2 regions of the Streptomyces sp. NBC_01537 genome follow, and region 2 is predicted to be linked to the other one. Evidence: riboswitches for the same ligand, from Rfam matches in the RefSeq annotation. Region 2 holds a riboswitch; the other holds the start of a gene.

Region 1 (15,394 bases), 4.9 Mb from region 2:
TCGAGCGCCGCGAACGGCTCGTCGAGCAGCACGAGTTCGGGCTCCGAGACCAGCGCCCGCGCCAGCGACACCCGCTGGGCCTCGCCACCGGAGAGCTCCTTGGGCCAGGCCCTCTCGCGGCCCGAGAGTCCGACCTCCACGAGCGCGTCGCGGGCCCGCTGCTCCGCGTCCGCTCCGTGCAGGCCGAGCGTGACATTGCGCAGAACCCTCTGCCACGGCAGCAGACGATCGCCCTGGAACACGATCGCGCGCTTCGCCGGGACCTCCACCCGCCCCCCGTCGGGGCGGTCCAGCCCGGCGAGCAGCCTCAGCAGGGTGCTCTTGCCGCAGCCGGACGGGCCCAGCAGGACCACCAGCTCCTCGTCGGTGATGGTGAGGTCCAGGTGGTCGAGCACGACCCGGTCGCCGAACTGGCGGACGACCTTCTCGACGACGACCCCGGCCTGCTGGCGGGGCTGCGTTCTCTGCGTGGCTGTCGTGGTGCTCATGACCCCTCATAACCGGGGCGCCACCGCAGCAGCACCCGCTCAAGAGCCCGGACGAACTGGTCGGCGAGCAGACCGAGGAGCGAGTAGATCGCCAGCCCCACGAAGACCTGGCCGGTCTGGAGGTAGGTCTGTCCCTGCGTGATGAGGAAGCCGAGCCCCTCGTTGGCGTTGACCGTCTCGGCGGCGACGAGGCCGAGGATGCTGTACGCGAGTGAGAACCGCAGACCGACCAGGAACCCCGGCAGGGCTCCGGGCACGAGCACGCGCGTCACCAGGCGCCAGGTGCCCGCGCCCGTCGTCCGCGTCATCTCGATCAGACGCTGGTCGACGCCCCGGATCGCCGCGAACAGGTTGAGATACATCGGGACGCCGGCACCGAACGAGATCAGGAGCACCTTCGTGAGCTCGTCGATGCCGAACCACACGATCATCAGCGGCAGCACCGCCAGCAGCGGGATCGTGTTCAGGACCTGCACGACGCCGTTGAACAGATACTCACCGCTGCGCAGCAGACCGCCGAGCACCCCGGTGACGATGCCCACCGTCAGACCGATCGCGAGACCGATTCCGGCCCGTCGCAGCGAGATCGCCAGGTCCGGCCCGAGCACGCCCTGCTGCCACAGGTCGACGGCGTTCCTCACGATGGAGGTTGGTGCCGGAGCGTAGGTCGCCGACAGCACCCCGGCCCTGGAGAGGATCTCCCAGGCGATGAGGATCACGACCGGGGTCGTGTAAATCCCGAGCGGCCAGCGCAGTCGCTCGCGGAGCGTCCCGAGCGGCGTCCGGCGGCGGGCATCGCGCGGCAGGAAGACCTCGCGTTCCCGCGCGCTCGTCGTCACGGCGGTGACCGGCCTGACGGCCGGCGCCGCGAGGTGGATCTCGGTGCGGAGCTCGGTCATGCCGCCACCTCCTGCACGCTGGTGTAGTGCGAGGCGTCACCGACGAGCTGCTCGCTGCGGCGGCCGTCGACGCCGGCCGGCACGTCTCCCGCGACCGTCACGCGGTTGAGGCGACGCGGGTGGTCGTCGTAGTTGTCGATTGCGTAGTGCTGGGTGATCCGGTTGTCGAAGATCAGCAGCTGGCCGGGCGACCAGGTCCAGCGCAGGATGTTCTCCGGACGCGTCACGTACGACTGGAGGATGCGCAGCAGTTCGGCCGACTCGCTGCTCGAAAGGCCGACGATCCGCTTGGCGAACCCGCCGATGAACAGCCCGCGTTCGCCCGTCAGCGGGTGCACCCGCACGACCGGATGCTCCGCTTCGTACGGCGTCGAGACGAAGACCCGGTCGTACTCCTTCCGCAGCTCCGTCGTGTCCGAAGTGCGCGCGTAGTCGTACTGGTTGGTGTGCACGACGCGCAGCGAGTCCGCGAGAGCGCGGAGCGGCCCGGGCAGGTCGCGGTAGGCGGCGGCCGCGTTCGCGATGAGCGTCTCGCCGCCGTACGGCGTGGTCACGATGGACCGGAGGGTGCTGACCTGCGGCGGGTTGACCACGAAGGTGACGTCGGTGTGCCACTCGTTGGCCTTCGATGTCTCGCTGTCGACGGCGAGCACATTCGTCGTGCCGTCGGCGGCCGGCACGTTCGGGTGGGCGGTCGTGAGCTCGCCGAACCACCGGGCCACGCGCTCCTGACCTGCGTTGTCGAGTTTCACGTTGTCGAACACGATCGCCTTGTGCTCGTTGAGGGCGTCACGGAGAGCCCTGACCGTCGCGGGGTCGGGCGGCGCCGTGAAGTCGACGCCCTCGACGACCGCGCCGATGCGGCTCGTGAGCTTGCGGATGGACGGAGGCATGAGGAGGTCCCCTCGAAGGAGGTAGGCGTAGGCGTAGGCGCACGGCCATGTGCCGAGAGTTGGAATGAAGGGATGGACACGACGGGGCCGAAAGGTCGTGCGGCCGCCCCGGTCAGCGGGATGACCGGTGGCCCGGGTCTGTCGACGACGACATGGCTCTCACGACCGCGTGGGCCCGCTGCTCGAACAGCAAGGCGCGGTCAGGAGCTGGGTACAGAGTTCCCAAGGGGAGGTACCGCACCGCTGCCGGGGATGGTCACCGGGTCAGCGACAACAGAACGCGCTGGACACGTGCGCCAGATCGATGTGGCGCCGCCTTGTCAGGTCCAGGTGCGGGTACATGGAACGTGAGTTGAGCAGACGTCCAACGCCTTGGTCAAGACTTTTCGGGTGGCTCTCGCATTGTGGACACGGGCAACATCCGTACGTCTTCGGGATATGGACGGCGAGCGGCCCTCCGCGGCACAGGGCGCGGAGGGCCGATGGGTGGCCACTCGATCAAGGTGGCCTTCGCCCGGCTATCCGGGCGTCACCTCGGACAGGGGGATCTCGACGTCGGTGACCCCGCTGCCCCCCTCACCGAACCCGGCCTGCTCCGCGCCGCTGTCGGCGTCGCGCAACGAGGCCACGTTTCCGTCGTCCGACGTAGTGGAGGTCGTGGCTGAGCACTGGACGTTGCGCAGCCACAGACGGCCGTCGGGTGTCCCGTCCTTGAGGAGCTGCGGATAGAAGACGTGCACGGTGGCGGCGCCTTCGGCGGGGGAGAAGAACACCGTCCGGCCGTCCTGGGCTTCCTTGTAGGTGGCCTTGAGGAAGCCGCTCACATCGGTGCGTTTCGCCGACCACATGAAGAATGCGGTGTTGTTGGCGAGCACGGTGTCGGTCCGGCTGAACGACAGGGTGCTCGTCTTCGTGTCGGAGGTGAGGTTGAACGTCTGGTCGGTGAACTTGCCGCCGACCTCGAATACCGAGTTTCCGAGGGTTATTCCGCCGTCGATGACGCGTCCGGTCTCGATCTGGATCTGCCTGGAGACCGATGCCGTCACACTGAAGGTCTTCGTGGCAGTGGAATCGATGCCGCAGTTGTCGGAAATGGCGGAGACCCGCTCGTTGGGTCCCAGGCTGTTTCGCTTGAACTGGACGTCGACGAATTCGCACTTCTCCAGCGTGGCGGGGTCGGACTGACAGTCGGCCGCCACCTCCGACGGCGTGGCGGCACCCGCCTGGGCCATCAGCGGAATGGCCACCGCCAGAGCGGCCACCGGGGCCAGCATGAGAGTGATGCGCTTCTTCTTGCTCCGGTGGCTTCCTGAAATGCCGACGCGGGTCATGGTCTCTCCTGTGAGGTCAGTCGATGGGGTCGTCGCAGGTGGGAAAACGGGGCGGGTCGTCAGCAGTCGGTGAAGACCGGAGTGATCGTGCCGTCCAGCCGTCCCGGGGCGCCCGCGACGCTCGGCAGCACGACGGGGCCCTCGACGACCTCTTCCGCTTCGAGGCGTACCTCGGGGAAGGCGTTCGTGGTGGTGGTCGCGGCCTGGGCCGCGGTGAAGACCTTCCAGACGCCGGTCATGCGCTGCATCTTCGGGGTGAACTCGAAGGTGAGCACCTTCCCGACCGGCACTTCGCGTGTTTCCGTGTCGCCGGCGGTGGCTGTCTTGGTGGTCATGTCCAGAGTCCCGGTGTGCCTGGTCCAGCCGACGTTGAGGATTCCGAAGAGGTTGCCGCCGAAGCCCTCTGTGGTGACGGTGTACTTGCCCTGCCCCTGAGCCGCCGACGCGGACCAGGTGACCGAGACGCCGGCGGGCTTGGTGGCGTTCGGCTCGCAGTTCGGGAAATCGATCGAGGCCTTCTCCTTCGGGCCTTCGAAGGGCACCATGTCCTTCTCCACGAAGTCACATGTGTCGGCCCTGAAGCCGTCGGCGAGACCGGTCGCCTCCTGCTGGACACCGTTGATCTTCGACGACTTGTTGCATATGGCCATGATCTCATCGGGTGTTTTCTCCGCGGCGCTCGCTGAGGGCAGCAGCATCAGGATCGCGCCACCGGTCGCGAGGGCGGACCCGATCGCTGCCAGACGAATCTTCTTCGACACGTGCGTCTCCCGGACGTTGAGTGGTCTGAACCATTCATTGCTTCCTGCGTCCAGATTTTCGCGCGGTAAAAGAAAGGCCAACAGAGTCAAATGTCCCTGCTCATCGGTCGTGAATGATCTCGCGAGTCCGATGGTGGCTGAAATTGACCCGCCAAGGGGGACAGATGTGTCTCAGGGGCCCGCCGCCGGGCGCGTGATGGCCGACTGGCAACGCGGCGTTCACCCGGGAGCCGCCGGGGCGCGACAGGGTGCGGTCGTCGACAGCGCAACAGCGCAACAGCTCGTCAGAGAGGCCACCATGACCGCACAGGCAGGTACAAACGATCCGTCGACGACGTCTTCCGAGAAGTCTTCCGACGGGCTCAGCCGCCGCCACGCGCTGGGTCTGCTCGGTACCGCGGGGGCCGGCGCGGCCGTCACCCCGCTGCTGGGAACGGGGACGGCGCAGGCCGCGCCGCTGGCCGCCCCGGCCTTTCACCTGACCGCGGACTCGTCCGGAGCGCCTCCGGTGCAGGGGCTGCACCTGACCTTCGGGGCCGACCCGCGCACCCAGATGACGGTGTCGTGGATCACCGACAGACCGGTGAAGAAACCTGTCGTGCACTACGGCACGCTGGAGCACGGGTTCGGATCCAGCGCGGACGCCCTGACCCGTACCTACGTGGACGGCACCTCAAGCCGTACCGTCTACGTCCACCACGCCGCGCTGGACCGGCTCAGCCCCGGCACCGACTACGTCTACCTCGCCACGCACGAGGGGACCACGCCCGACAGCGGTACGTTCCGCACGGCTCCGCGCGGACGGAAGCCGTTCACCTTCACCAGCTTCGGCGACCAGTCCGCCCCGCAGGTGACCTGGGCGGCGGACGGCACGGTCGCGCTCGACGCGAACTCCACCCCCGCCACGAAGGACATCGTCACCGGTATCGAGCAGGTCGCCCCGCTCTTCCATCTGCTCAACGGCGACCTGTGCTACGCCAACCTCGATGTCGACCGGGTGCGCACCTGGAACAACTTCTTCACCAACAACACCCGTTCCGCGCGCTTCCGCCCCTGGATGCCGGCGGCCGGCAACCACGAGATAGAGAAGGCCAACGGCCCGCTCGGACTGGGCGCGTACCAGGCCTACTTCACTCTCCCGTCCACCGAGACCGACGCCGAACTCGCGGGGCTGTGGTACGCCTTCACCGTCGGCTCCGTCCGGGTGATCGTGCTGCAGAACGACGACAACTGCCTTCAGGACGGCGGTGACGTCTACATCAGCGGCTACTCCGGCGGACGGCAGCTCGCCTTCCTGGAGAAGGAACTGCGGGCGGCGCGTTCCTCCCGCGACACGGACTGGGTGGTCGTCGCCATGCACCAGGTCATGATCAGCTCCTCGGACGCGAACGGCGCCGACCTGGGCCTGCGTCAGAAGTACGGCCCGCTGTTCGACAAGTACGGCGTGGACCTGGTGCTCTGCGGCCATGAGCACAACTACGAGCGCTCGCTGGCCGTCCGCGGAGTCGTCACCGGCAGCGAGACGCTCACCCCCAACCCGGCCTCCCAGGCCACCGATTCCATCGACACCGGGCTGGGCACCGTGCACATGATCCTCGGCGGCGGAGGCGTCTCGGGGACCACCAACCAGAAGTTCTTCACCGACGGCACGGCCAAGGTGATCACCGCCGTGTCGGCGACCGCCGGCGCCAACGGCAAGCGCACCTCCACCTACACCAAGGAGGAGGCGGTCTGGACCGGCGTACGCGACATCGAGCACCCGTACGGCTTCGCCGCCTTCACCGTCGACCCCGGCCGCCATGCGGGCGACACCACCCGCATGCACGTCACCTACTACAACGTGAACAAGCCGAACGGCGAGCTGTCGGTGTTCGAGACGTTCACGCTCCAGCGCAAGCGTTCCGACGGCCACGGCAGGTAGACCAGCCGACCGGTTGCGACCCGGCGGTCAACGGCCGATCGCGTTGAGGGCGTCGAGCAGACGAGGGCTCGCGGGCGAGCCCTCGTCGGGCGGGCCCGGTGTGCGGTGGAGTTCGCCGTCGATGATCTCGTAGTGGCCGATGGCCTGCAGGGGCGGCGAGTAGACGTGGATGGTGACGGCGCCGGCGTCGTGGTCCATCCGGTGGACGCCCGAGCCGGGGAAGGAGAACGACTCGCCGGGCCCGTACGGGCGGGCGCGGCGCGGGCCGCCCACCGGCAACCCCTCCTGCCAGGCGGTGCCTTCGATCACGTGCACGCCGACACAGGATCCCTGGTGGTCGTGGTAGCCGGTGTCACGCGATTCCCACCAGGTGTTCAGCCATGCTTCGGAGTGCTCGTTCCGCCACAGCAGCAGATACGAGCCGGGGCCGGAGCGGTCGAGCGCGGCGGTGTCGACGAAGGCCGCGGCGCGGCGGGCCCGGTAAGCGGCCTCCTCGGGCAGGAACGGGCGGTCGGACACGCCGAGTTCGACGAGGGCGGTGGTGTCGATCGGGGCAGCGGTCAACGCCGGCTCCACTCCTCGGCGAGCAGTGCGTAGGAGGCGACCCGGTCCGCGTGGTCATGGGTGACGGTGGTGATGATCAGCTCGTCGGCGCCGGTGGCGTCGCGCAGCGTCTCCAGCTGGTCGGCCACCTGCTGCGGTGAGCCGACGAACTGGGTGTCGACGCGGTCCTCGACCAGCGCCAGGTCCTCCTTGGTCCAGGTGTGTGCGCGGGCCTCGTCGGGGGTGGGGAAGGGGATGGCGCCCTCGGCGGTACGGATGCTGCGCACCCACAGGCCGTAGCCGGTGGCCAGTTCGCGGGCGGTGGGCTCGTCCGCGGCGACGACGACGTCGGCGGAGACGCTGACGTACGGCCGGGACAGCTCGGCGGACGGGACGAAGGCCGCGCGGTAGGCCTCGGCGGCCTCCAGGACGGTGGCCGGGCTGACGTGGTAGTTCGCGGCGAACCGCAGACCGCGCGCGCCGGCGACCTCGGCGCTGATCCCGGCGCTGCTGCCGAGGATCCACACCTGCAGCTCGGCGCCCTCACCGGGAACGACGTGTGCCTCGACGCCGTCCGCGGTGGCGTAGGTCCCGGCCAGCAGCGCGAGGACGTCGGCTATCTGCTCGTCGTACGGCTGGGACTGGGCGCCCGGCAGCTGGAGGAGCGTCTTCTGCAGGGCGAAGCGCGGGGAGCCCAGCAGGTGTTCGAAGGAGAACTTGGCCGGGATCCTCAGCCCGTTGGAGGTGCGGCCGTCCACGACGGCTGCCGGGCCGGCCAGTGCAGGCTGGCGGGAGGCCGGTGAGGGCCGGCCGCCGGAGCGGCCCAGGCCGAGGTCGAAACGGCCGGGGTGCAGCGCGTCGAGCAGCCCGAACTCCTCGACGGTGGACAGGGCGGTGCGGTGTCCGAGCTGGACGGCGCCGGCGCCGAGCCGGATGGTGGAGGTCGCGGCGGCAGTGAGGGCCAGGACGACGGCGGGGGAGGTACCCGCGACGCCGGGGTTGAGGTGGTGCTCGGCGAACCAGTAGCGGGCGTAGCCGAAGAGCTCGGCCTGCCGGGCCAGGTCGATGCTGTTGCGCAGGGCCTGGGACGCGGTGGACCCCGAGGAGATCGGCACGAGGTCCAGGACCGCGAGGGGGGTGTTGGCCATGGTGGTGTTCCTTGTCAGGGTCAGGGGGTCGCGGTGGGCGCTACCGGGGCCCAGGCGAACGGCGGGTCGGGGATCTCACGGCGCAGAGTGGGCGCGATGTCGGACTGGAACAGCTCCAGGCTGTCACGGTGCTGGGCGTCGGTGAGGCCGCCCGCGTCGGCGTGCAGGTGCAGCACGGTGTGGCCGAAGCTCTCGTGGTAGCGCTGCACCTTCTCGATCACCTGTTGCGGGCTGCCGATCAGGGCGGAGCTGCGCTCGACGAAGTCCTTCAGGGTGGCGAAGACCGGTTCGAGGCCGAGCTGCTTCTGGAAGGCCAAGTGGCCCTCGAAGACCGGCCGGTAGGCGGCGATCGCCTCCTGCGAGGTGCGGGCGGCGTAGTAGCCGGCCGTGCCCGCGCCGACCGTGGCCAGGGCCGGGTCGTGGCCGTAGTGCTCCCAGCGTTCCCGGTAGTGGCGGATCAGCTCGGTGTAGGGCTCGATCGGGTTGGTGACATTGGCGGAGAAGAGGGGGTCGCCGTAGCGGGCGGCCAGGTCGACGGACTCCCGGCTCGTCGCGCTGCCGTGCCAGACCCGTATCGGCTGCTGGAGCGGCCGGGGCCAGACCTCGGCCTCGGCCAGTTCCGGGCGGAAGCGCGTCGGGTACGTCACCTTGTCCTGCCGCCAGATCCGGCGGAACACCTCGTACGACTCGGCGTTGCGGTCCCACTGGTCCTCGGGGGTGACGTGGAACAGCTCGCGCTGGGCGGCTCCGTTGCCCTTGCCGATGATCAGCTCCAGGCGGCCCTGGGAGAGGTGGTCCAGCGTCGCGTAGTCCTCGTACGCCCGGACCGGGTCGAGCAGGCTCAGCGTCGTGACGGCGGTGAACAGCCGGATCCGCTTGGTGAGGGCGGCGAGGTGGCTGAGCACCACCGGAGGCGAGGAGGAGATGAACGGCCGCTCGTGGCGCTCGCCGACGCCGAAGCCGTCGAAGCCCAGCTCCTCGGCGAGCAGCGCGTTGCCGATCACCTCCCTGAAGCGGTCCTGGGTGGACTTCTGCACGCCGGTCACCGGGTCGGGCGCGTGCACGATCAGGGTGATGGCCAGGAACTTCACGACGCCGCCCGCAGGGCGGCCGGGTGGGCGAGGCCTAGGTGGTCGCGCAGGGTGGTGCCCTCGTACTCGGCACGGAACACGCCGCGTTCCTGGAGGAGGGGGACGACGGTGTCGGCGAAGGCGTCGAGGCCGCCGGGGGTGATGTGCGGGGCGAGGATGAAGCCGTCCGAGGCGTCGGCCTGGACGAAGTCGTTGATGGTCCGGGCGATGGTGGCGGGGGAGCCGATGAAGGACTGGCGGGCCCCGGTCTCGATGACCAGGTCGCGGATCGACCAGTTGTTGGCCGCGGCGCGCTCGCGCCATTCCCGGGCGATGGCCAGGGGGTCGCGGTACATGCGCACCTGGGCGCGGCCACGGGCGATGGTGTGCTCGCCGAGGTCCGGGTCGATGTCGGGGAGCGGCCCGTCCGGATCGTACCCGGACAGGTCGCGGTTCCAGACGAACTCCAGGTGCTTGATCGCGGTGGCTCCGCTGACCTGCTGGCGGCGCACCTCGTGGGCCAGTTCCCGCGCCTCGGCGTCGCTGTCGCCGAGGATGAAGGTCGCGGCGGGCAGGATCAGCAACTGGTCGTGGGTGCGGCCGTACTTGGCCAGGCGGCCCTTGACGTCGGTGTAGAAGGCCTGTCCTTCGTCAAGGGTGCTGTAGCGGCTGAAGATCGCGTCGGCGTCGGACGCGGCGAACTCGCGTCCTTCGTCGGAGTCGCCGGCCTGGAAGATCACCGGGCGGCCCTGCGGGCTGCGCGGGACGTTGAACTGCCCCTCGATCTCGAAGTGCTGTCCCTTGTGGCGGAAGGCCCCGGCCCGCGCGTCGCGCAGGAAGGTGCCGGTGTGCGGGTCGGCGGCGATCTCGTCGCCGTGCCATGAGTCGAAGAGTTCGTTGGCGGTGGCCAGGAACTCCTTGGCCCGGGAGTAGCGCTCCTCCTGCGGCAGGAAGCCGCCGCGGCGGAAGTTCTCGCCGGTGAAGGCGTCCCAGGAGGTGACGACGTTCCAGGCGGCGCGGCCGTCGGAGAGGTGGTCCAGGCTGGCGAACTGGCGGGCCACCTCGTAGGGCTCGTTGAAGGTGGAGTTGATGGTGCCGGTCAGGCCGAGGCGTTCGGTGACGGCAGCCAGGGCGGCCAGGACCGTGAAGGTGTCGGGGCGTCCGACGACATCCAGGTCGTAGATCTGCCCGCCCTGCTCGCGCAGCCGCAGGCCTTCGGCCAGGAACAGGAAGTCGAACTTGGCGCGCTCGGCGGTCCGCGCGAAGTGCGCGAAGGAGCTGAACTCGATGTGGCTGCCGGCCTGCGGGTCACTCCACACGGTGGTGTTGTTGACGCCGGGGAAGTGTGCGGCGAGGTGGATCTGCTTGAGCGGCTTGCTCATGGTCGTCGTACGGTCCTTCCGGATCAGGCGGAGACGGCGGCGTTCGCGGCTTCGCTCGCGGTGGCGGCGTAGCGGTTCGCGGGGCGGGGCAGGCCGAGCAGTGCGCGCAGGGTGCCGGCCTCGTACTCGGTGCGGAAGGCGCCGCGGCGCTGGAGTTCGGGCACGAGGCGGCGGGTGATCTGCTCCAGGTCGTGCGGCAGGGCGGCGGGCCGCAGCCGGAAGCCGGTGAGTCCGGCCTCGGCCCATTCCTGGAGGAGGTCGGCGAGTTGGGCCGGGGTCCCGGTGAAGACCTGGGCGTCGCTGCGGTATTCGGTGCCGGCGCGCTCGTCCAGGCGGGCCTTGCGCTCGGCCGCGGCCGCGGGGTCGTCGTCGAGGAGGACCACGAGGTCGCCGAGGACGTGCACCGTCCCACCGGCGCGGCCGGCGGCGGCCTGTTCGGTACGGATCTCGGCGACGATGTTCCGGGCGTCGTCGGCGTCGCGCGGCGTGACGAATCCGAGGTCGGCCGAACGGGCGATCAGCCGGTAGGGGACACTCGCGTGCCCCAGCGCCGCCACGACCGGCTGGCCCTGGGGCGGGCGCGGGGTGATCGAGGGGCCCTTGACGCTGAAGTGCCGGCCTTCGAAGTCGATGTAGTGCAGCTTGTCGCGGTCGATGAAGCGGCCGGTGGCGACGTCGCGGATCTCCGCGTCGTCCTCCCAGCTGTCCCAGAGCCGGCGCAACACCTCGACGTAGTCCGCCGCCTCGTCGAAGAGGTCCTTCAGCAGTTCCTGTCCCGTCGCCGAGGCCAGGTCCTCGATGCGCAGCCCCGGCGGCGTACGGCGGCCGAAGTGCGCGGCCTCGTCGTCGCGTCCCGAGACCCTCACCTGGATCCCGGCCCGGCCGGTGCTCACGTAGTCCAGGGTGGCGATCGCCTTCGAGAGGTGGAACGGCTCGGTGTGGGTGAGCACGGCGGTGGGGATCACCCCGATCGCCCTGGTCAGCGGCGCCACCCGGGCGGCAATCAGTACCGCGTCCAGCCGCCCCCGCACCTGGTCGGTGCGCCCGTCCGGCCCCGCGAACCGGGAGGACTGCAGGCTCAGGGAGTCCTCGATGGTCACGAAGTCCAGCAGGCCCCGCTCGGCCTCGGCGACGAGACCGGCCCAGTAGCCGGCGGTGAACAGCTCGTCGCGCCGGGCGTCGGACTCGCGCCAGGCGGCCGGATGCCAGCCGGCGCCGTCGAGGGCGACGGCCAGGTGGAGGGGTGCGTGTGGTGCTCGGGGCATGGGCGAACTGCTTCCTGTGAGCATGCCGAATGATGTCCGCGCCCGTGCTCAGTCGGGGTGGAGGGTCGGCGAAAAGCGGATGAGAAGGCGAGAGGGAGCGAAAGCGCTCAGGCGGTGGTGCGCCGCGCGGCGACGTCTTCGTGGGCCGGACACAGCGCGGCGGCGACACGCTGGAGATCGATGTGCCGCCGCGAATACGTGTTGGTGGTGACCATGGGCCGCTCAGGGGCTCCCCGCACTGCCGTCACCTCCGTCCCGGCCGGCTCACGCCTTCCCGGGCTCGCGCTTGCGGATCCGTTATCGGCTCCGCCGGGTCGTCACCTGGAGCACCCCGCCGCGTGGGAGGGTTGCCGTTCAGCAAGCCAGGGCTTGACGCTGACACTCATGACCTGCCAGCACCGTAACCCGGCTTTGGTCTCCGACACAATCCTTGTCCACTGAACACAGATCATGAGCAGTGTGTTCCCGCTCTCCCTCCGGGCCCGGAATCCGCTGGAAGGCCGGGTGGGCGCTCAGCCGCCGCAGGTACGACCGGAGGCGGTCGCGGCCGGCGATGCGCCGCTGGGTGTCGGCGTCGGCGTCCGCGTGGGCGAGGGCGACCCACACGTCCACGTCCGCGGCGGTCAGTGTCCCGCCCAGCATGTAGGGCCCCGAGGCCAGTTGGGCGTCCAGCAGATCCAGCGCCGTGTCCTGGAGGAGGCCCCCGTCGAGGAGCTCGCGGATGGCGTCGATGTCGGAGGCCAGGCCGTCGGGCCGCAGCCGTGGCGCAGCGGTGTCGTCCGGGGCGGCGAAGTGCAGGGCGAGGTCGTCGAGGATGTCGGGCGTGTGGTTGCTGACGACCCGTCCGCTCCACCGGTCGCACAGCGCGGGTACGGTCAGCGGACCGTCGTAGTGGTGACGGGTGGTCTCGTAGGCCGTGCGCAGAGCCGCCGCCGCGAGCGCGTCGCAGGCGCCCGCCGGGTCGGACAGGACCGTGGTGCCGACCGAGTCCTCCAGCCCGAGCAGGCCGAGGGTGATGGAGACCCGCAGCGAGAGCGGACAGCCGGGCGAGAGATACAGGTGGTAGCGGTGCGGCGCGGGGTAGAAACCGAGGCTCGGACCGGCACCGATCCGGTCGCGGAAGCGCAGGGAGGTGAAAGTCTCGGACATGGCTCTCTCCATGGGTGCGGTAGTTGCGGACCGTTCGGACCCTTCGGATCAGACGGTCGGAGAGCAGCCGTTGCGGAGACGGAGCAGATCGATGTGGCGGCGCCTGGTCAGCAAACGCGGGCGCGGCAGCGGCGTCGGCGTCGGCTGGAAGTCATGCGATGTCCTGGGCATCTGCGCCGGTCCCGTCCTCGGGCCTCGCGGGACGCGAGACCGCACTTGCCCCACCGCACCGGCGGGACCTGGTCGTCACCCGGGGCACCCCGTCGCGGTGGAAGGGTTGCCTGTCAGCGGGCCGGGGCCGATGACCCACCGAGCAGAGGTTCCTGCCCGGCGAGCGCTGACAATCGTGACCGTCGTCCATCAGTGTGAGCGCGGCCCGATGGACGGTCAAGAAGGCATCGCGGCTGAGACGGCGTTGACTTTTCGCCCGTTACCGCCCTACGGTTCGGCGCAGAACGGTCATGAGTGTCAGCGACAAGCCCTGGCTTGCTGACCGGCAACCCTCGCATCGCGGTGGGGTGCCCCAGGTGACGACCCGGCCGAAGGACATTCGGTAAGCGCGAGGCCCCACGGGGCGGAATGGCGATGGTGACGGCGATGTACGCAGGTCCCGGGATGGCCGCATGGCGGCGTCACGGCCGCGTCGCGGCGTACCTGGCCCGCCACATCGACCTGCTCCGTGTCAGCAGCGCACTCTGTACGACCCGCCGCAGCGCCCTCTGTCAGGGCTGACGGCCTCCTGACGCACGCCTTCGGCGTCGTCCTCGTCCTCCTCCCGCCCGATCCTGTTACGGCGTGCTCTCCCACGCCCGGGCATCCCCCTCCGCCGTGCCGTGGTCCTCCCGGCGGCCGGAATGTTCGCGTTCTCTGGAGTTCTCCATGAGTGAGCCCCTTGTCTCCGTCGTGCCTTCCGGCACGACCCTGCCCCCGCCGCGGCCGCTGTCGGCCCAGCGCGTGATTCCGCTGCGGCATCCGGGACGGTGGGTCGCCACCGCTGTCGTACTGGTCGTGGTCGCCCAGATCGCGCACGGGCTGGTCACCAACCCGTTCTACCAATGGGACCGGTTCCAGTACTGGTTCGTCCGCCCGGTGATCGTGGACGGCCTGCTCATCACCCTTGAGGTGACGGCGTACAGCGCTGTGCTGGGCCTGTTGGGCGGCATCCTGCTCGCGCTGGCGAGGCTCTCCAGGAGTCCGGTGCTGCGCGCGGTGAGCTGGATCTACATCTGGCTGTTCCGCTCGGTGCCGCTGATCGTGGTGCTGCTGTTTCTCTACAACTTCAGTGCGCTGTATCACACGTTGAGTCTCGGAGTGCCGTTCGGACCCGCCTTCGTGCACTTCGACGAGTCCCGGCTGGCCACCGACATGGTGGTGGCGGTCATCGGACTGAGCCTCAACGAGGCCGCCTACGCCGCCGAGGTCGTACGGGCCGGCATCCTCTCCGTCGACCAGGGCCAGCACGAGGCGGCCGCCGCCCTCGGCCTGCCCAGGCGCTACCAGTTCACCCGGATCGTCTTCCCCCAGTCCCTGCGGGCCGTCATCCCCTCCTACGTCAACCAGTTGATCGGCCTGGTCAAGAGCACCTCGCTGGTCTTCTACGTCTCGCTGCTCGACCTGTTCGGCTCCGTACAGAGCATGGGCAGCACCTATCCCGGCGACATCGTGCCGCTGCTGCTGGTCGCCACCGTCTGGTACGTGATCCTCACCAGCGTCGTCTCGGTCGTCCAGTTCTACGTGGAGCGGTACTACTCGCGCGGCGCGCTGCGCACCGTACCGCCGACCCCGCTGCAGAAGCTGCGGGCCGCCGTGAGTGCCCTGCGGGCCCGGGTTCAGAGGGAGACGGCGATATGACCACCGAGATACGCCCGGCGGCGGTCGAGGTCCATGACGTCCACAAGTGGTACGGCGCCCACCGGGTGCTCGACGGCGTCGATCTGACGGTGCAGCCCGGACAGGTCACGGTGATCCTGGGGCCGTCCGGCTCGGGCAAGTCCACGCTGCTGCGGGTGATCAACCACCTGGAGAAGCCGGAGGTCGGCTATGTCAGCCTCAACGGCGAGCTGATCGGCGTACGCCGGCACGGGGAACGGCTCAAGGAGCTGAGCGAGCGGGCGATCCTGAGCCAGCGCAGCCGGATCGGCTTCGTCTTCCAGAACTTCAACCTCTTCCCGCACCTCACGGTGCTGGACAACGTGGCCGCCGCGCCCGTGGCGACCGGCCTGCTCAGCAAGCCCGAGGCGCAGAAGCAGGCGCGCACCCTGCTGGAGCGCGTGGGGCTGGCCGGCAAGGCCGGTGTCTACCCGAGGCAGTTGTCCGGCGGCCAGCAGCAGCGGGTGGCCATCGCCCGCGCCCTCGCCCTGCGGCCGGGGGTCATCCTCTTCGACGAACCCACCTCGGCGCTGGACCCCGAACTCGTCGGCGAGGTCCTGGCCGTCATCAAGGACCTGGCCACCAGCGGCACCACCCTGATCATCGTCACCCATGAGATCGGCTTCGCCCGCGAGGTCGCCGACCGGATCGTCTTCATCGACGGCGGCCGAATCC
Region 2 (15,394 bases):
GGACGGTGTGCGTGCAGGGCGCGCCGGGCACCGGGAAGACCGCCGTCGGGCTGCACCGGGTGGCGTATCTGCTGTTCGCGCACCGGGAGCGGCTGGCGCGCACCGGGACGCTGGTGATCGGGCCGAACGCGTCCTTCCTGCAGTACATCGAGCAGGTGCTGCCCGCGCTGGGCGAGATCGGCATCAAGCAGGCCACCGTGGACGACCTGGTGGCGCATGTCCCGGTGAAGGGGACGGACACGGCGACGGCCGCCCGGATCAAGGGCGACGCGCGCATGGCGCAGGTGCTGCGCAAGGCCGTCCGCTCGGGGATCAGGATGCCGGTCGAGCCCGTCGTGGTCGTACGGGGCTCGCGCCGCTGGCGCGTGCCGGCGTACGAACTCGAAGAGCTGGTGCGGGAGATGATGGAGCGTGACATCCGCTACGGCGCGGCGCGCGACGCGCTGCCGCAGCGGATCGCGCATGCCGTGCTCGTACGGATGGAGCAGTCGGGCGAGGCGCCGGACGACCGGGTGCAGGACGCGGTGGCGCGCAACGCGGCCGTGAAGGCGGCGGTCAAGGAGGTCTGGCCGCCGGTGGACCCGGCGAAAACCGTCCTGCGCATGCTGTCCGACCCGGAATTCCTCGCCGCATGCGCAGACGGGATTCTGACCCCGGAGGAGCAGAAGGAAATCCTGTGGTCCAAGCCGGCCCGGGGCCTGGCCTCGGCCCGCTGGTCGGCCGCCGACACCGTCCTGGTCGACGAGGCGGCCGACCTCGTCCAGCGCACGCATTCGCTGGGCCATGTCGTCCTCGACGAGGCCCAGGATCTGTCGCCCATGCAGTACCGGGCCGTCGGCCGCCGCTGCTCGACCGGCTCGGCCACCGTCCTCGGCGACATCGCCCAGGGCACGACCCCCTGGGCCACCGCCAGCTGGGAGGAGGCCCTCACCCACCTCGGCAAGCCCGGCGCCCAGGTCGAGGAGCTGACCCGGGGCTTCCGCGTCCCGCGCTCGGTCATCGCGTACGCCTCCCGGCTGCTGCCGGCCATCGCGCCGGGGCTCAACGAGGCCACCTCCGTACGCGACAGCCCCGGCGACTTCTCCGTGGAGCAGGTGACCGACCTGGACGCCGCCGTCATCGCCGCCTGCCAGGCCGCCCTGCGCAACGAGGGTTCCGTCGGCCTCATCGCCGCCGACGCCCGCATCCCCGCCCTCACCGACGCCCTTGCGCAAGCCGGTTTGTCCCACCTGGCCCCCGGCGACGAGACCACCGCCGAGGCCCGCCTCACCCTCGTCCCGGCCACCCTCGCCAAGGGCCTGGAATACGACTACGTCGTCCTGGACGAGCCCGCCGCCGTCGTGGACGGCGAGCCCGACGAGCGCACCGGACTGCGCCGCCTCTATGTGGCGCTGACCCGGGCGGTGTCCGGGCTGGCGGTGGTGCACTCGGCGCCGCTGCCCGAGGAGCTGGCGCCCGAGGACCCGGCGGCCTGGTGACCAGGATCTGGTCTGGGCAGGGCCGGGCCTGGTCCGTGCTTCCCGGGCCGGGAAGTGTGAGGCTCGGAAACACCACGAGTCCTATGGGAGGCGAACCGCAGTGAAGCGCAGGATCCTGGGCGGCACCGGCATCTCGGTGAGCGAGTACGCGCTGGGCGCGATGATGTTCGGTGCCTGGGGCAACCCCGACCACCACGACTCGGTACGGATCATCCACGCGGCCCTGGACGCGGGCATCAACTTCGTGGACACCGCCGACATCTACAGCTCCGGCGAGTCCGAGGAGATCGTCGGCAAGGCCCTGAAGGGCGGCAGCCGCCGTGACGGCGTCGTCCTGGCCACAAAGTTCCACAACCGGATGGGCGAGGACCCCAACACCGGCGGCAACTCCCGGCGCTGGATCATGCGGGCGGTCGAGGACAGCCTCCGGCGCCTCGGCACGGACTACCTGGACCTCTACCAGGTGCACCGCCCCGACCCGGACACCGACATCGACGAGACGCTCGGCGCCCTCACCGATCTCGTACGCTCCGGCAAGGTGCGGGCCATCGGCTCCTCCACCTTCCCCGCCGACCGGATCGTCGAGGCCCAGTGGGCCTCGGAGCGGCGCGGGCACGCCCGCTTCCGTACCGAGCAGCCGCCGTACTCGATCCTCGCGCGCGGCATCGAGGCCGACGTGCTGCCCGCCGCGCAGCGCTACGGCATGGGCGTGCTCACCTGGGGCCCGCTCAGCGCGGGCTGGCTCTCGGGCCGCGACGTGACGCAGGGGACGGGCCGTTCCGCCCTGGAACAGGCCAAGTTCGACACCACCGTCCCGGAGAACGCCCGCAAACTGGAGGCCGTCGCCGAGCTGAAGAAGCTCGCCGCCGACGCCGGGCTCCCGCTCACCCACCTCGCCCTGGCCTTCGTACGCGCCCACCCCGCCGTCACCTCGGTGATCATCGGCCCGCGCACGGCCGACCAGCTCACCGACCTGCTGGCGGGCGCCGACGCCGTCCTCGACGACGCGATCCTGGACCGCATCGACGAGATCGTCCCGCCGGGCACGGACCTCAACCGGGCCGACAGCTACTACGTCCCTCCGGCCCTGGCCGACCCCTCACTTCGCAGGCGGCGCTAGCGCGTCCCGCAGGCGACCGTCCGCTTCCGCCAGGAGGCGGGCGGCCGTCGGCGCGTCCACGTCGGCCAGGAGCATCAGGATCGCGTTCTTGACCTCGCCGCCGGTGGCGGTGAGGGCCTTCTCGACCGCGCCCTCGGGCGCACCCGTGGCCTGGGCGACGATCCGGCGCGCCCGCGCCCGCAGCTTCTCGTTGGACGCGCGGACGTCGACCATCAGATTTCCGTACGTCTTGCCCAGCCGGATCATCGTGATCGTCGAGAGCATGTTGAGGACCAGCTTCTGGGCGGTGCCCGCCTTCAGCCGGGTCGACCCGGTGAGGAATTCGGGGCCGGTCACGACCTCGATGCCGTGTTCGGCGGCCGCCGCCAGCGCGGAGCCCGGGTTGCACGACAGCCCCACCGTGAGCGCGCCCAGGGCGCGTGCGTGCTGGACGGCGCCGACGGCGTAGGGCGTACGCCCGGAGGCGGCGATGCCGACGACCGTGTCGTCCGGGGTCAGCTCGATCCGGTCGAGGTCGGCGGCGGCCAGGGCGGGGCTGTCCTCGGCGCCTTCGGCGGAGGTGACCAGGGCGGAGGGCCCGCCCGCGATCAGCCCGACGACCTGCCCGGGGGCGGTGTTGAAGGTGGGCGGGCACTCGCTGGCGTCCAGGACGCCGAGGCGCCCGGCGGTGCCGGCGCCCGCGTAGATGAGCCGCCCGCCACGGGCCATCCGTGCCGCGATGGCGTCGATCGCCGCGGCGATGGCGGGCAGCTGCGCGGCGACGGCGGCCGGGACGGCGGCGTCCTCGGCGTTCATGAGGCGGGCGATGTCGAGCGTGGGCCGCTGGTCGACGTCGGCGAGCTCGGGGCGGTGGGCCTCGGTGGTCAGGGCGGCGAAGTCGGTCACGTAGCGAAAGCTAGCCCTGACGGCGTTGCGCAACAATGGCGACATGGATCCGGACGACCTCGGCAACCTCGCGAACCTCGAAACGGCCCTGCACGCCGCGCGCGCACTCATCCTCGCCGACCTCGCGGCGGCCGATGTCGCCGACGCCGAGGTGGTCTCCCTGGTCGAGGACGCCGTCGCGCAGCGCCGCTGGTGGGTCGAGCAGTGGCCCGAGGGCGTGGGCTTCGTCGCGGGGCTCGTTGCGCAGGACGTGCAGGACGCCCTACTGGAGCGGTACGGCCGCTGGCCGCTGTGCCCCCGGTGCGACGAAAACCCGCATGCGCTTGCCGTGGAACCCGAGCTCGGCCCGGACCCGCACTGGGTCTGCGAGGCGTCCGGGGCCGCGCTCGCGCCGGTCGGCTCCCTGAAGGCGACCCTGTAAGGCCATGGCCGTCTACATAGACCCGCCGACCTGGCCCGGCCACGGCCGCATGTGGTCGCACCTGGTCAGCGACAGCTCGTTCGACGAGCTGCACGCCTTCGCCGCCCGCATCGGCGCTCCGCCCCGCGCCTTCGAGCGCGACCACTACGACCTCCCGGCCGAGCACTATGCCGCCGCCGTCGCCCAGGGCGCCATCGAGGTCGGCAGCAAGGAGCTGCTGCGCAGGCTCACCGAGGCGGGGCTTCGCCGCCCCAAGCACCGGCGCCGCTGAGCAGGGCCAGCTCGGTGTCGAGGTTGTGGCGGGCCGCCCGTTCCCAGCGCTCGTGGCCCGCCGGGGTACGGAACAGCCTGGGCAGGGCGAGCAGTTGCCGCAGCACATCGGCCCGGCCGGTGCGGAACAGCTCGTCCGGCACGAAGCCGTACTCCTCGCGGACGGCGGCCGCGTAGGCGGCGTACGCGGCCGGGGAACCGGCGAGCACCGCGAGGTCGGCGTCGCACAGCACCTCGCCGTTGCGGTCGCCGTCGGCCGGGTCGTGGGTGACGGTCAGCCGGACGAGGCGGACGACCTCGGCCGTGGTGGCGGCGGGGACACCGGCCTCGGGGAGGGCTCGCTCGGCCAGCGCCGCGCTGCGCTCCTCGTTCTCGGAGCGGTCGGGGCGGTAGACGGCGTCGTGGAACCAGGCGGCGAGACGGACGGCGTCCGGGTCGTCGGCGTGGGCGGCCAGCTCGTCGATGCGGTCCAGGACCGCGACCAGGTGATCGGTGGTGTGGTACCGGCGCTGCGGCTCGGCCCAGCGGGCGAGCAGATCGGCGGCGTAGGGGGCCGGATCCGCGTCCTGGGTCTGGGCGCGGCGCAGCAGCTCGGACCAACGGGTCAGGAGGGTGGCAGCCATGCGGCCATTGTGGCAGGCTGGCAACATGTCTAGACCAATTTTCGAGGTGATCGCGCTCGGCGTCGTCGATGCCGTCGCGGCGGAATCCGGCGGCGCCGACCGCCTTGAGCTGGTCAGCGGCATGTCCGCCGGCGGGCTCACCCCCTCCCGGGAGACCTTCGCGGCAGTACGGGCGGCTGTCCGCATCCCCATCCGGGTGATGCTGCGGGCCCGCGACGGCTACGAGGCGGACGACCTGGACGGGCTCTGCGCCCGGGCGGCGGCCCTGCGGAGCGAAGGCGCGGACGAATTCGTCCTCGGCTTCCTCGACCCGTCCTCCGACGGGCCCGACCTCAAGGCCGTCCACGCCCTGCTCGACGCCACCGGCCCCGGCTCCCGCTGGACCTTCCACCGCGCCATCGACCACACCCCCGACCGGGCAGCCCTGCGGGCAGCCCTCCGCGGCTCCCCCGGCCTCGACACGTACCTCACCGCGGGATCGGCGGCCGGCGTCGACGCCGGCCTGCCCGTCCTTCTCGACGAAGCCGCGCTCCCGCCCGGCGAACCCCGCCTCCTGGTCGGCGGCGGCCTGCGGGCCGACCACCTTCCCGCGCTGCTCGCGGGCGGCGTCGACGCCTTCCACGTCGGCGGCGCGGTGCGGCCCGCGGGCTGGGCGGGGCCGGTCGACGCGGCGGCGGTGCGGGCGTGGCGGGACCTGCTCGACGCGCCGGTGGGGGTGGCGTAGGGCCGGGGCTCCGCCCCGGACCCTCCCCCAAGCACTTCGTGCAGGGGGTACCCCACTCCTCGAACGCCGGAGAGGCTGGGAGTCCTACGCGAGGACTCGCAGCTGCTCCGGCGCGAACGCGCTGAGCTCGCCCACCCGCCCGCCCAGAACCTTCGCGGCCCACTCCGGGTCACCGAGCAGCGCGCGCCCGACCGCGACAAGGTCGAACTCGTCGCGCTCAAGCCGGTCCAGCAGGTCGTCAATCGTGGCGACAGCCGCCGACTCGCCCGCGAAGCCGCGCAGGAAGTCGTTGTCGAGCCCGACGGACCCGACCGTGATGGTCGGCTTGCCGGTGAGCTTCTTGGTCCAGCCCGCGAGGTTCAGCTCGGAGCCGGAGCCGTCGAACTCGGGGAGCCAGAAGCGGCGCTGGGAGGCGTGGAAGGCGTCGACGCCGGCGTCGGCGAGCGGTGTGAGGATGGCGGCGAGGTCGTCGGGGGTCTCGGCGATGCGCGCGTCGTAGTTCTCGGACTTCCACTGGGAGAAGCGGAAGAGGACGGGGAAGTCCGGGGAGACGGCCGCACGCACGGCGGCGACGATCTCGGTGGCGAAGCGCGTACGGGAGCCGAGGTCGCCGCCGTAGCCGTCCGTACGGCGGTTCGTGCCGGCCCAGAGGAACTCGTCGATGAGGTAGCCGTGGGCGCCGTGCAGCTCGACGCCGTCGAAGCCGGCGCGCTCGGCGGCGGCAGCGGCGTCGGCGAAGGCCTGGATGACGTCGTCGAGGTCGGCCTGGGTCATGGCGTGGCCCGCGCCCTCCGTGCCGTCGAGGGCGATGCCGGAGGGGCCGACCGGGGGTGCGGTCACGATGGGCGGGTCACCGGCCTTGCGGGCCATGCCGACGTGCCAGAGCTGGGGCATGATCGTGCCGCCGGCGGCGTGGACGGCGTCCGCGACCCGGGCCCATCCGGCGAGGGACTCCTCGCCGTGGAAGCGGGGGACGCTGTCGCTCTGGCCGGCCGAGGGGTGGTCGACGTACGTCCCCTCGGTGATGATCAGGCCGACCCCGGCGGCCGCGCGGCGGGCGTAGTACGAGGCGACGTCCTCGCCGGGCACTCCGCCGGGCGAGAACTGCCGGGTCATCGGCGCCATCACGATCCGGTTGGGGACGGTGGTCCGGCCCAGGGTGAAGGGTCGGGACAGGACCTCGGCGGCACGGGTTGTCACGGCGGGAGTCTCCTTGGTTAGGGGCAGGCGCTTCCCAGCTCAACCGTCCGCCCACGTAAGTACATTCCCGCGCACACACCCGAGGGCGGCACCCCCGCGATGGGGGTGCCGCCCTCGGTCAGGTACTGCTGGTACCTCCGATCCGCGAACGGATCAGAAGTCCATGTCGCCGCCCGGCATGCCGCCACCGGCGCCCGCACCGGCACCGGCCTTCTCGGGCTTGTCGGCGATGACGGCCTCGGTGGTGAGGAAGAGCGCGGCGATGGAGGCCGCGTTCTGCAGCGCGGAGCGCGTGACCTTGGCCGGGTCGATGATGCCCGCGGCAATGAGGTCGACGTACTCGCCGGTCGCGGCGTTGAGGCCGTGACCCGGGGTCAGGTTGCGGACCTTCTCCACAACGACGCCGCCCTCAAGGCCGGCGTTGACCGCGATCTGCTTCAGCGGGGCCTCAAGGGCGATGCGCACGGCGTTGGCGCCGGTCGCCTCGTCACCCTCGAGCTCCAGCTTCTCGAACACCGAGGACGCCTGGATGAGAGCGACGCCACCACCGGCGACGATGCCCTCCTCGACGGCGGCCTTGGCGTTGCGCACCGCGTCCTCGATGCGGTGCTTGCGCTCCTTGAGCTCGACCTCGGTCGCGGCGCCGGCCTTGATGACGGCCACGCCGCCGGCCAGCTTCGCGAGGCGCTCCTGGAGCTTCTCGCGGTCGTAGTCCGAGTCGCTGTTCTCGATCTCGGCACGGATCTGGTTGACCCGGCCCGCGACCTGCTCGCTGTCGCCGGCGCCGTCCACGATCGTGGTCTCGTCCTTGGTGATGACGACCTTGCGGGCGTGGCCGAGCAGGTCGATGCCCGCGTTCTCCAGCTTGAGGCCGACCTCCTCGGAGATGACGGTGCCACCGGTGAGGATGGCGATGTCACCGAGCATGGCCTTGCGGCGGTCGCCGAAGCCCGGGGCCTTGACGGCCACGGACTTGAAGGTGCCACGGATCTTGTTGACGACCAGGGTCGACAGGGCCTCGCCCTCGACGTCCTCGGCGATGATCAGCAGCGGCTTGCCGGACTGCATGACCTTCTCCAGCAGCGGGAGCAGGTCCTTCACCGAGGAGATCTTGGAGTTGACGATCAGGATGTACGGGTCGTCGAAGGACGTCTCCATACGCTCCAGGTCGGTGGCGAAGTACGCCGAGATGTAGCCCTTGTCGAAGCGCATGCCCTCGGTGAGCTCAAGCTCCAGCCCGAAGGTCTGCGACTCCTCGACGGTGATGACGCCTTCCTTGCCGACCTTGTCCATCGCCTCGGCGATGAGCTCGCCGATCTGCGGGTCGGCGGCGGAGATGGAGGCGGTCGAAGCGATCTGCTCCTTGGTCTCCACGTCCTTGGCCTGGTCGAGCAGGGCGGCGGAGACGGCCTCGACGGCCTTCTCGATGCCACGCTTGAGGGCCATCGGGTTGGCGCCGGCCGCCACGTTGCGCAGGCCCTCGCGGACCAGTGCCTGGGCGAGAACGGTCGCGGTGGTCGTACCGTCACCGGCGACGTCGTCCGTCTTCTTGGCGACTTCCTTGACCAGCTCGGCGCCGATCTTCTCGTACGGGTCCTCGAGCTCGATCTCCTTGGCGATGGAAACACCATCGTTGGTGATCGTGGGGGCGCCCCACTTCTTCTCGAGGACGACGTTGCGGCCCTTGGGGCCGAGGGTGACCTTGACGGCGTCGGCGAGCTGGTTCATCCCGCGCTCGAGACCGCGCCGTGCCTCCTCGTCGAACGCGATGATCTTGGCCATGTGAAGTGGTCCTCCCGGACGGGGTGGATTGCTCCGGACCGCGCTGGCGCCCGCGACGGACGGCCTGTCTCCCACCGGTCTCTTACCGGCGGTCGAGCGGGCCTCACCTGACCCGATCCGTGTCGTTCCTTCGATGCTTCAATCAGCACTCTCAACATCAGAGTGCTAACGCTAATGATTAGCACTCGACCCCCGAGAGTGCAAGCGGTTCGGGCCGGGGCGAGGCAGGGCCGGACGCGGAAGGGCCCGCATCCTGGTGGATGCGGGCCCTCCTGCGTGTGAGCGTGTCTGGTTGGCCGATGCCGCCCCGGTCAGACGGCGAGACGGACCATGTCCGCCTGCGGCCCTTTCTGACCCTGCGAGATCTCGAACTCGACCCGCTGGCCTTCTTCGAGGGTGCGATAACCGTCCATCTGAATCGCGCTGTAGTGCACGAAGACGTCCGCACCACCGTCGACCGCGATGAAGCCGTACCCCTTCTCCGCGTTGAACCATTTGACGGTGCCCTGAGCCATCCCTAACTCCCCTATTACTGGCCCTTCGCAGGACCGCACCTCGCGGACCCGGGTCAGACCTCACCCCCTACAGCCCAGGGGGCGTGCGCCGGAACGCGTCGACCGCCGCCGAATGTATCTGCCTGACTGCCCTCTGCAACAGGTCAATCGGACGAGAATTCTGGGCATGTTCGAACGGAAAAAGGGGATGAATTAAGGGGAATCCGGGTCAAGTCGGACTGGACATAAGTAGCCAACGCGACAATCGTCGCGCTAATTTGGCGATAAATCGCTGTCCATCGAACGGCGCGGAATTGAGTTGCGCGGGATTCCAGGGCAACTGTACCGCCATTCAACTACCGCTCAGCACACAGGTGCCCCGTCCTCCCCACGGAGGACGGGGCACCTGCGCGGGCTTCGTCAGCCTCCGGCGACCGCCGGGATGATCGAGACGCTCGCGCCGTCCGCGACCGCCGTCAGCAGGCCCTCGGAGAAGCGGACGTCGTCGTCGTTCACGTACACGTTCACGAAGCGGCGCAGCTTGCCCGTGTCGTCCAGCACGCGGGCGGAGATGCCCGGGTGGTTCTTCTCCAGCGACTCGATGACCTCGGCCAGGGTCGCGCCGTCGGCCGGCACCTCGGCCTTTCCGTCGGTGTACGTACGAAGGATGGTCGGGATGCGTACGGAAGCGCTCATGATTCGGGGTTCACCTTCAGTCGGTGCAGGCGGTCAGTGGGAATCAGTGGGCCAGACCCGCCGCGCGGAACGCGTCCACGCTGGGCTTGATCGTCGCTGTCGGGCCGGTCGTCTCGGCGACGGCGTCGAGCGTCTTCAGGCCGTCGCCGGTGTTCAGGACGACCGTCTCGGCGGCCGGGTCCAGCTGGCCGTTCTCGATCAGCTTCTTCAGGACGCCGACCGTCACCCCGCCCGCCGTCTCGGCGAAGATGCCCTCGGTCCGGGCCAGCAGCTTGATCGCGTCCACGCACTGCTCGTCGGTGACGTCCTCGACCGCGCCGCCCGTGCGGCGGGCGATGTCGAGCACGTACGGGCCGTCGGCCGGGTTGCCGATCGCAAGCGACTTGGCGATGGTCTTCGGCTTCTGCGGGCGTACGACATCGTGCCCGGCCTTGAAGGCGGTGGAGACCGGCGAGCAGCCCTCGGCCTGGGCGCCGTAGATCTTGTAGGGCTTGTCGGCGACCAGCCCTAGCTTGATCAGCTCCTGCAGGCCCTTGTCGATCTTCGTGAGCTGGGAGCCGGAGGCGATCGGGATCACGATGTTGTCCGGGAGCCGCCAGCCGAGCTGCTCGCAGATCTCGTACGCGAGCGTCTTGGAGCCCTCGCCGTAGTAGGGGCGCAGATTGACGTTGACGAAGCCCCAGCCCTCGCCGATCGGGTCGCCGATCAGCTCGCTGCAGAAGCGGTTGACGTCGTCGTAGTTGCCCTCGATGCCGACCAGCTCGCCGCCGTAGACCGCGGCCATGACGACCTTGCCCGCCTCCAGGTCGTGCGGGATGAAGACGCACGAGCGGAATCCGGCGCGAGCGGCGGCGGCGCCGACCGCGCCCGCCAGGTTGCCGGTGGAGGAGCAGGACAAGGTGGTGAGGCCGAAGGTGCGGGCGGCCTCCAGGGCGATGGCGACGACCCGGTCCTTGAAGGAGTGGGTCGGGTTGCCGGAGTCGTCCTTGATGTGCAGGCCGCCGGTGATGCCCAGCTCGCGGGCCAGGTTGTCGGCCTTGACCAGCTTGGTGAAGCCGGGGTTGAGGTTCGGCTTGTCCGCCACGTCCGCCGGGACGGGCAGCAGGGGCGCGTAACGCCAGATGTTGTTCGGCCCGGCCTCGATCTGCTTGCGCAGGGACTCCGGGTCGCCGGTCGGGAGGTCGTACGCCACTTCGAGCGGCCCGAAACACTCCTCGCAGGCGAAGACCGGCGTCAGCGGGAAGCGCGTGCCGCACTCGCGACAGGACAGCGCGGCGGCGGGCCCGAAGGCGGAGGGGGTGGTGACAGCGGTTTCGATGGTCTGCGCAGCCATGGAGGCGAGGCCCTTTCTCCTCATCTTCCCCGCGGCGCATTTCGCCGCGAGACGGAATTGGCACCGTCCCCACCTGGACCTCGCGTGCGCGGTCGGCGGGAGGGTTGCCGGGGCTTCAACGGGCCGTTCCCTCTGCCCCTCTGGATGAGCGGTATGGCGGGTGGTGTAGCGTCCCCGCATTTGTGGTCGTGCGTCGTGACATGTGCCGTGTCGTCCGCCGTGCTCAAACGTAACAAACGCTGATCATCGCGGACATACGATGGTCATGTCTCGTGTTCAAGACTGTAACCGACGACCCCGAACCTGGTCATAGGTAGTCCGTCCATCGAGACAGATGTGACAGGCCGCCCTGCCGGAGGGGGGACATCTCCGACAGAACGGAGCCGCACGTGCTCGACGAGGTAGCCCGCTGGTTGCAGCGCAGGTCGTGGTCAGCAGACCGCCGGCCGATTTCCGCACTTCTCGCCGCCAAACGCTCGGCCGGCCCGAGCGGGACGGTGAGCGTCGTCCTGCCCGCGCTCAACGAGCAAGCCACCGTCGGGGCCATCGTGGAAACGATTCGCCGCGAGCTCATGAGTGATGCCGTACCGCTCGTCGACGAGCTGGTGGTGATGGATTCCGGCTCCACGGACCGCACCGCCGCCATCGCCGAGGCCGCCGGCGCGACCGTCGTCCACCGCGACTCGATACTCCCCCGGCTGCCGGCCCTGCCCGGCAAGGGCGAGGTCCTGTGGCGCTCCCTGCTGGCCACCAGCGGCGAGATAGTCGCCTTCGTCGACTCCGACCTGCGCGACTTCGACTCCCGCTTCGTCTCCGGCATCATCGGGCCGCTCCTGACCGACCCCGGCGTCCAGCTGGTCAAGGCCATGTACGACCGCCCCCTGGAAACCGGCGGCACGGTGGTTCCGGCCGGCGGCGGCCGGGTCACCGAGCTGGTCGCCAGGCCCCTGCTCAACATGCACTGGCCCCAGCTCGCCGGCTTCGTCCAGCCCCTCGGCGGCGAGTACGCCGCCCGGCGCTCACTCCTTGAGCAGCTCCCCTTCCCCGTCGGCTACGGCGTCGAGATCGGCATGCTCATCGACTCCCTCAACACCGTCGGGCTCGACGCCCTCGCCCAGGTCGACGTCGGCGTCCGCCACCACCGCCACCAGGACAGCCAGGCCCTGGGCCGGATGGCCGCCACGATTTACCGCACGGCTCAGCTCCGGCTCGCCCGTGGGCACCTCGTGCGGCCCGTCCTCACCCAGTTCGACCGCGACGAGGACGGCTTCACCCCCCGCGTCCACGACGTCGCGACGGAGGAGCGTCCGCCGATGCTCACCGTCCCGGAATACGCCAAGCGCAAGGCGGCGTAGTGGGCGCCCGCCTGCCCCCAGCCCTTGCCGGGTTGTGGGCAGGCGTTCCGCACGGCGAGCGCAGCGAGGTGGGGGTCCCCCCACGCGAAGCTGTGGGGGAGGGTGGGCACAACCCGGCCACGGACGCAAGGCCGCCCACGCACGGCCTGCCCCCGACCCCGATGGATGATCGCCGCTAGGCTGGCCGCATGGTCGCCGCAACGCATGCCGCCCGGGTACTGGTCGCGTCCAACCGAGGCCCCGTGTCGTACGCCCTCCACAAGGAGGACGCCTCGCTCACCGCCAAACGCGGCGGCGGTGGCCTCGTCTCCGGCCTAAGCGCGATCGGCCCCGACGCGGACGCCGTCTGGGTCTGCGCCGCACTGGGCGACGGCGACCGCGAAGCCGTACGCCGCGCGGAGCGCGGGCGCCTCGACCCGGCGGACAGCGGCGGCCAGCACGTGCGCATGCTGGACATCGACCCGGACACCTTCGCCGCCGCCTACAACGGCATCGCGAACTCCGTCCTGTGGTTCGTGCACCACATGCTCTTCCAGACCCCGCTGGAGCCCGTCTTCGACGCGGACTTCCGCAGCGAGTGGGCCGCGTACGAGGCCTACAACGCCGCCTTCGCCGACGCCCTCGCCGAGGAGGCCGCCGACGGCGCCGCCGTGCTCGTGCAGGACTACCACCTGGCCCTCGTGCCCAAGCTGCTGCGCGCCCGCCGCCCCGACCTGCACATCGGCCACTTCTCGCACACCCCGTGGGCGCCGCCGGACTACTTCCGCCTGCTGCCCGACGACGTCGCCGCCGCCGTCCTCACCGGCATCCTGGGCGCCGACCGCGCCGCCTTCCTCACCACCCGCTGGGCCGACGCCTTCACCGACTGCTGCGAACGCGTCCTGGGCGCCTCCGTCATCCGCGACCAGGGCGCCGTCACCGTCACCCACGAGGGCCGCACCACCCGCATCGGCGTCCACGGCCTCGGCGCCGACGCCGACTTCCTGCGGGCCCGCTCCCACCGCCCCGACGTCGAGGAGCGCCTCGCCGCCCTCCGCGAAGCCGTCGGCGGCCCCGACCGCAAGGTCATCGTCCGCGTGGACCGCACCGAGCTGTCCAAGAACATCGTCCGGGGCCTCCTCGCCTACGGCGAGCTGCTCCGCGACCGCCCCGAGTGGCACGGCCGCGTCGTCCACGTCGCCTTCGCCTACCCCTCGCGCGGCGACCTCGCCGTCTACGTCGAGTACACCGACGAGGTCCGCCAGGTCGCCGAGGAGATCAACGAGGAATTCGGCACCCCCGGCTGGCAGCCGGTGATCCTGCACGTCAAGGACGACTTCGCCCGCTCCCTGGCCGCCTACCGGCTCGCGGACGTCGCCCTCGTCAACCCCATCCGCGACGGCATGAACCTCGTCGCCAAGGAAATCCCCGTCGTCTCCGACGAGGGCGTGGCCCTGGTCCTGTCCCGGGAAGCCGGCGCGTACGAGGAACTGGGCGACGACTCCTTCGTCATCAACCCCTACGACCTGCGAGCCACCGCCCAGGCCCTCCACGACGCCCTCTCCCTCCCGGTGCACGAGCGCGCCGAGCGCAGCAAGCGCCTGGCCGCCGCGGCGACCGCGCTGCCGCCCCAGCAGTGGTTCCTGGACCAACTGGGCGCCCTGGGCTGAGCAATTGGTCTGAACCAGGCCCATGGCGCGACCGTGCGACGGGGTATGACCGAACTGCGCACCTTCCACCTCCCCGAATCCGTCACCGGATCGGATTCCGACGTCAGCCTGGGCCGCGAACTGATCCGCACATGGCAGACCGACGGAATCTTCCAGGTCGCCGCCAACGAGGACCAGGACCGCAAGACCGCCCGGGCCATCGAGTCCAGCAAACGGTTCTTCGAGCAGCCCATGGAGTTCAAAGCCCAGCGCGTCAGCGACCTCACCTACAGCGGCTACATCGCCTCCGGCGAGGAAGTCACCGCCGGCGAGGCCGACTTCTCCGAGATCTTCACCGTCACCAAGGACATCGCCCCCGACGACTCCCGCGTACAGGCCCAGTGGCCCTGCCACGGGCCCACGCCCTGGCCCGACGACGAATACCGGCAGTCCATGCAGGCCTACATGGACGAGCTGGGCACGATCGGCGAGAAGCTGCTGCGCCTCGTGGCCCTCGGCCTGGGCCTGGACGACATCGACGCCCTGACGAAGCTCACCCACGACGGCTGGCACCACATGCGCGTGCTGCGTTTCCCCGCCAAGTCGCCCGCCACCGACCGGGGAATCGGCGCCCACACCGACTACGGCCTCCTCGTGATCGCCACCCAGGACGAGGTCGGACAGGCCCTCTACATCCGGCCGCCCGTCGAGGGCGAGCGCCGCAACCGCAACTGGCTCCCCGAGGAGAGCGCGGCCGGGGTCTTCGAGGACGACGACCACTGGACCTACGTCCGGCCGGTCGCGCGCACGTTCACCGTGTTCCCCGGTGACGTCATGCAGCTGATCACGAACGGCGCACTGCTCTCGACGCCCCACAAGGTCAAGCTCGCCGACCGCGAACGGTACGCCTTCGCGTACTTCCACGAGCCGAGCTTCGAGGCAGTGGCCCGCCCCCTCGACCCGGCCAGCACGGACGAACCGCTGCACTACGGTAGCCACTTTACTGACATGTTCATGCGGTGCTATCCCGACCGGATCACCACCCGCCGGATCCTGGACGAGGACCGCGTCTCCGTCCTGTCAAAGCTCCGGGAGGCCGCCCTGGAGGTCTGACGACCCCGCCCGGCTAATGCCCAGACGGAGGCTGCCCGCAAGCGTGTTGGCGGCGACATACGCCTCCACCGCACCCCGCGCCGCATGCGCAGGCAGTGGTTCCAGCCCGACCAGCACCGCCACCGGCCCACCCGAGGCCACGAAAGCGGCCCACCGCTTGCTCACCGGGAAGTCCACACCGTGCAGGGCCGCCCGATCCCGGCCCTGCACGGCGACCCGCTCCCCCACCTCCGGCAACCGCTCCCCCGGCTCCGCCAGCCCCAGCTCCGCCG

The links. Region 2 has a riboswitch for S-adenosylmethionine ahead of thrC (threonine synthase). Riboswitches for the same ligand answer to the same signal wherever they lie in the genome.
Positions count from the first base shown of each region.
Region 1: another riboswitch for S-adenosylmethionine. It lies ahead of OG607_RS03415 (glutathione S-transferase C-terminal domain-containing protein); the one in region 2 lies ahead of thrC (threonine synthase).

Region 1 covers NZ_CP109392.1:674,636-690,029, reverse strand. Annotated here, with positions in the region: gene OG607_RS03475 (ABC transporter ATP-binding protein) at 1-488, opposite strand, end outside; gene OG607_RS03470 (ABC transporter permease) at 485-1,387, opposite strand; gene OG607_RS03465 (TauD/TfdA dioxygenase family protein) at 1,384-2,280, opposite strand; gene OG607_RS03460 (hypothetical protein) at 2,799-3,611, opposite strand; gene OG607_RS03455 (hypothetical protein) at 3,671-4,309, opposite strand; gene OG607_RS03450 (purple acid phosphatase family protein) at 4,671-6,293, shown strand; gene OG607_RS03445 (hypothetical protein) at 6,321-6,857, opposite strand; gene OG607_RS03440 (LLM class flavin-dependent oxidoreductase) at 6,854-7,984, opposite strand; gene OG607_RS03435 (LLM class flavin-dependent oxidoreductase) at 8,005-9,075, opposite strand; gene OG607_RS03430 (NtaA/DmoA family FMN-dependent monooxygenase) at 9,072-10,436, opposite strand; gene OG607_RS03425 (LLM class flavin-dependent oxidoreductase) at 10,460-11,701, opposite strand; gene OG607_RS03420 (putative leader peptide) at 11,809-11,940, opposite strand; SAM riboswitch class IV at 11,979-12,091, opposite strand; gene OG607_RS03415 (glutathione S-transferase C-terminal domain-containing protein) at 12,056-12,850, opposite strand; SAM riboswitch class IV at 13,058-13,202, opposite strand; SAM riboswitch class IV at 13,308-13,416, shown strand; gene OG607_RS03410 (amino acid ABC transporter permease) at 13,730-14,701, shown strand; gene OG607_RS03405 (amino acid ABC transporter ATP-binding protein) at 14,698-15,394, shown strand, end outside.
Region 2 covers NZ_CP109392.1:5,575,576-5,590,969, reverse strand. Annotated here, with positions in the region: gene OG607_RS25860 (HelD family protein) at 1-1,478, shown strand, start outside; gene OG607_RS25855 (aldo/keto reductase) at 1,579-2,598, shown strand; gene murQ (N-acetylmuramic acid 6-phosphate etherase) at 2,578-3,528, opposite strand; gene OG607_RS25845 (hypothetical protein) at 3,527-3,904, shown strand; gene OG607_RS25840 (DUF4031 domain-containing protein) at 3,909-4,175, shown strand; gene OG607_RS25835 (hypothetical protein) at 4,132-4,797, opposite strand; gene OG607_RS25830 (copper homeostasis protein CutC) at 4,823-5,521, shown strand; gene OG607_RS25825 (NADH:flavin oxidoreductase) at 5,606-6,721, opposite strand; gene groL (chaperonin GroEL) at 6,875-8,503, opposite strand; gene OG607_RS25815 (cold-shock protein) at 8,815-9,018, opposite strand; gene OG607_RS25810 (ubiquitin-like small modifier protein 1) at 9,418-9,693, opposite strand; gene thrC (threonine synthase) at 9,737-11,026, opposite strand; SAM riboswitch class I at 11,044-11,177, opposite strand; gene OG607_RS25800 (glucosyl-3-phosphoglycerate synthase) at 11,416-12,381, shown strand; gene OG607_RS25795 (trehalose-6-phosphate synthase) at 12,570-14,030, shown strand; gene OG607_RS25790 (2-oxoglutarate and iron-dependent oxygenase domain-containing protein) at 14,076-15,122, shown strand; gene OG607_RS25785 (hypothetical protein) at 15,090-15,394, opposite strand, start outside.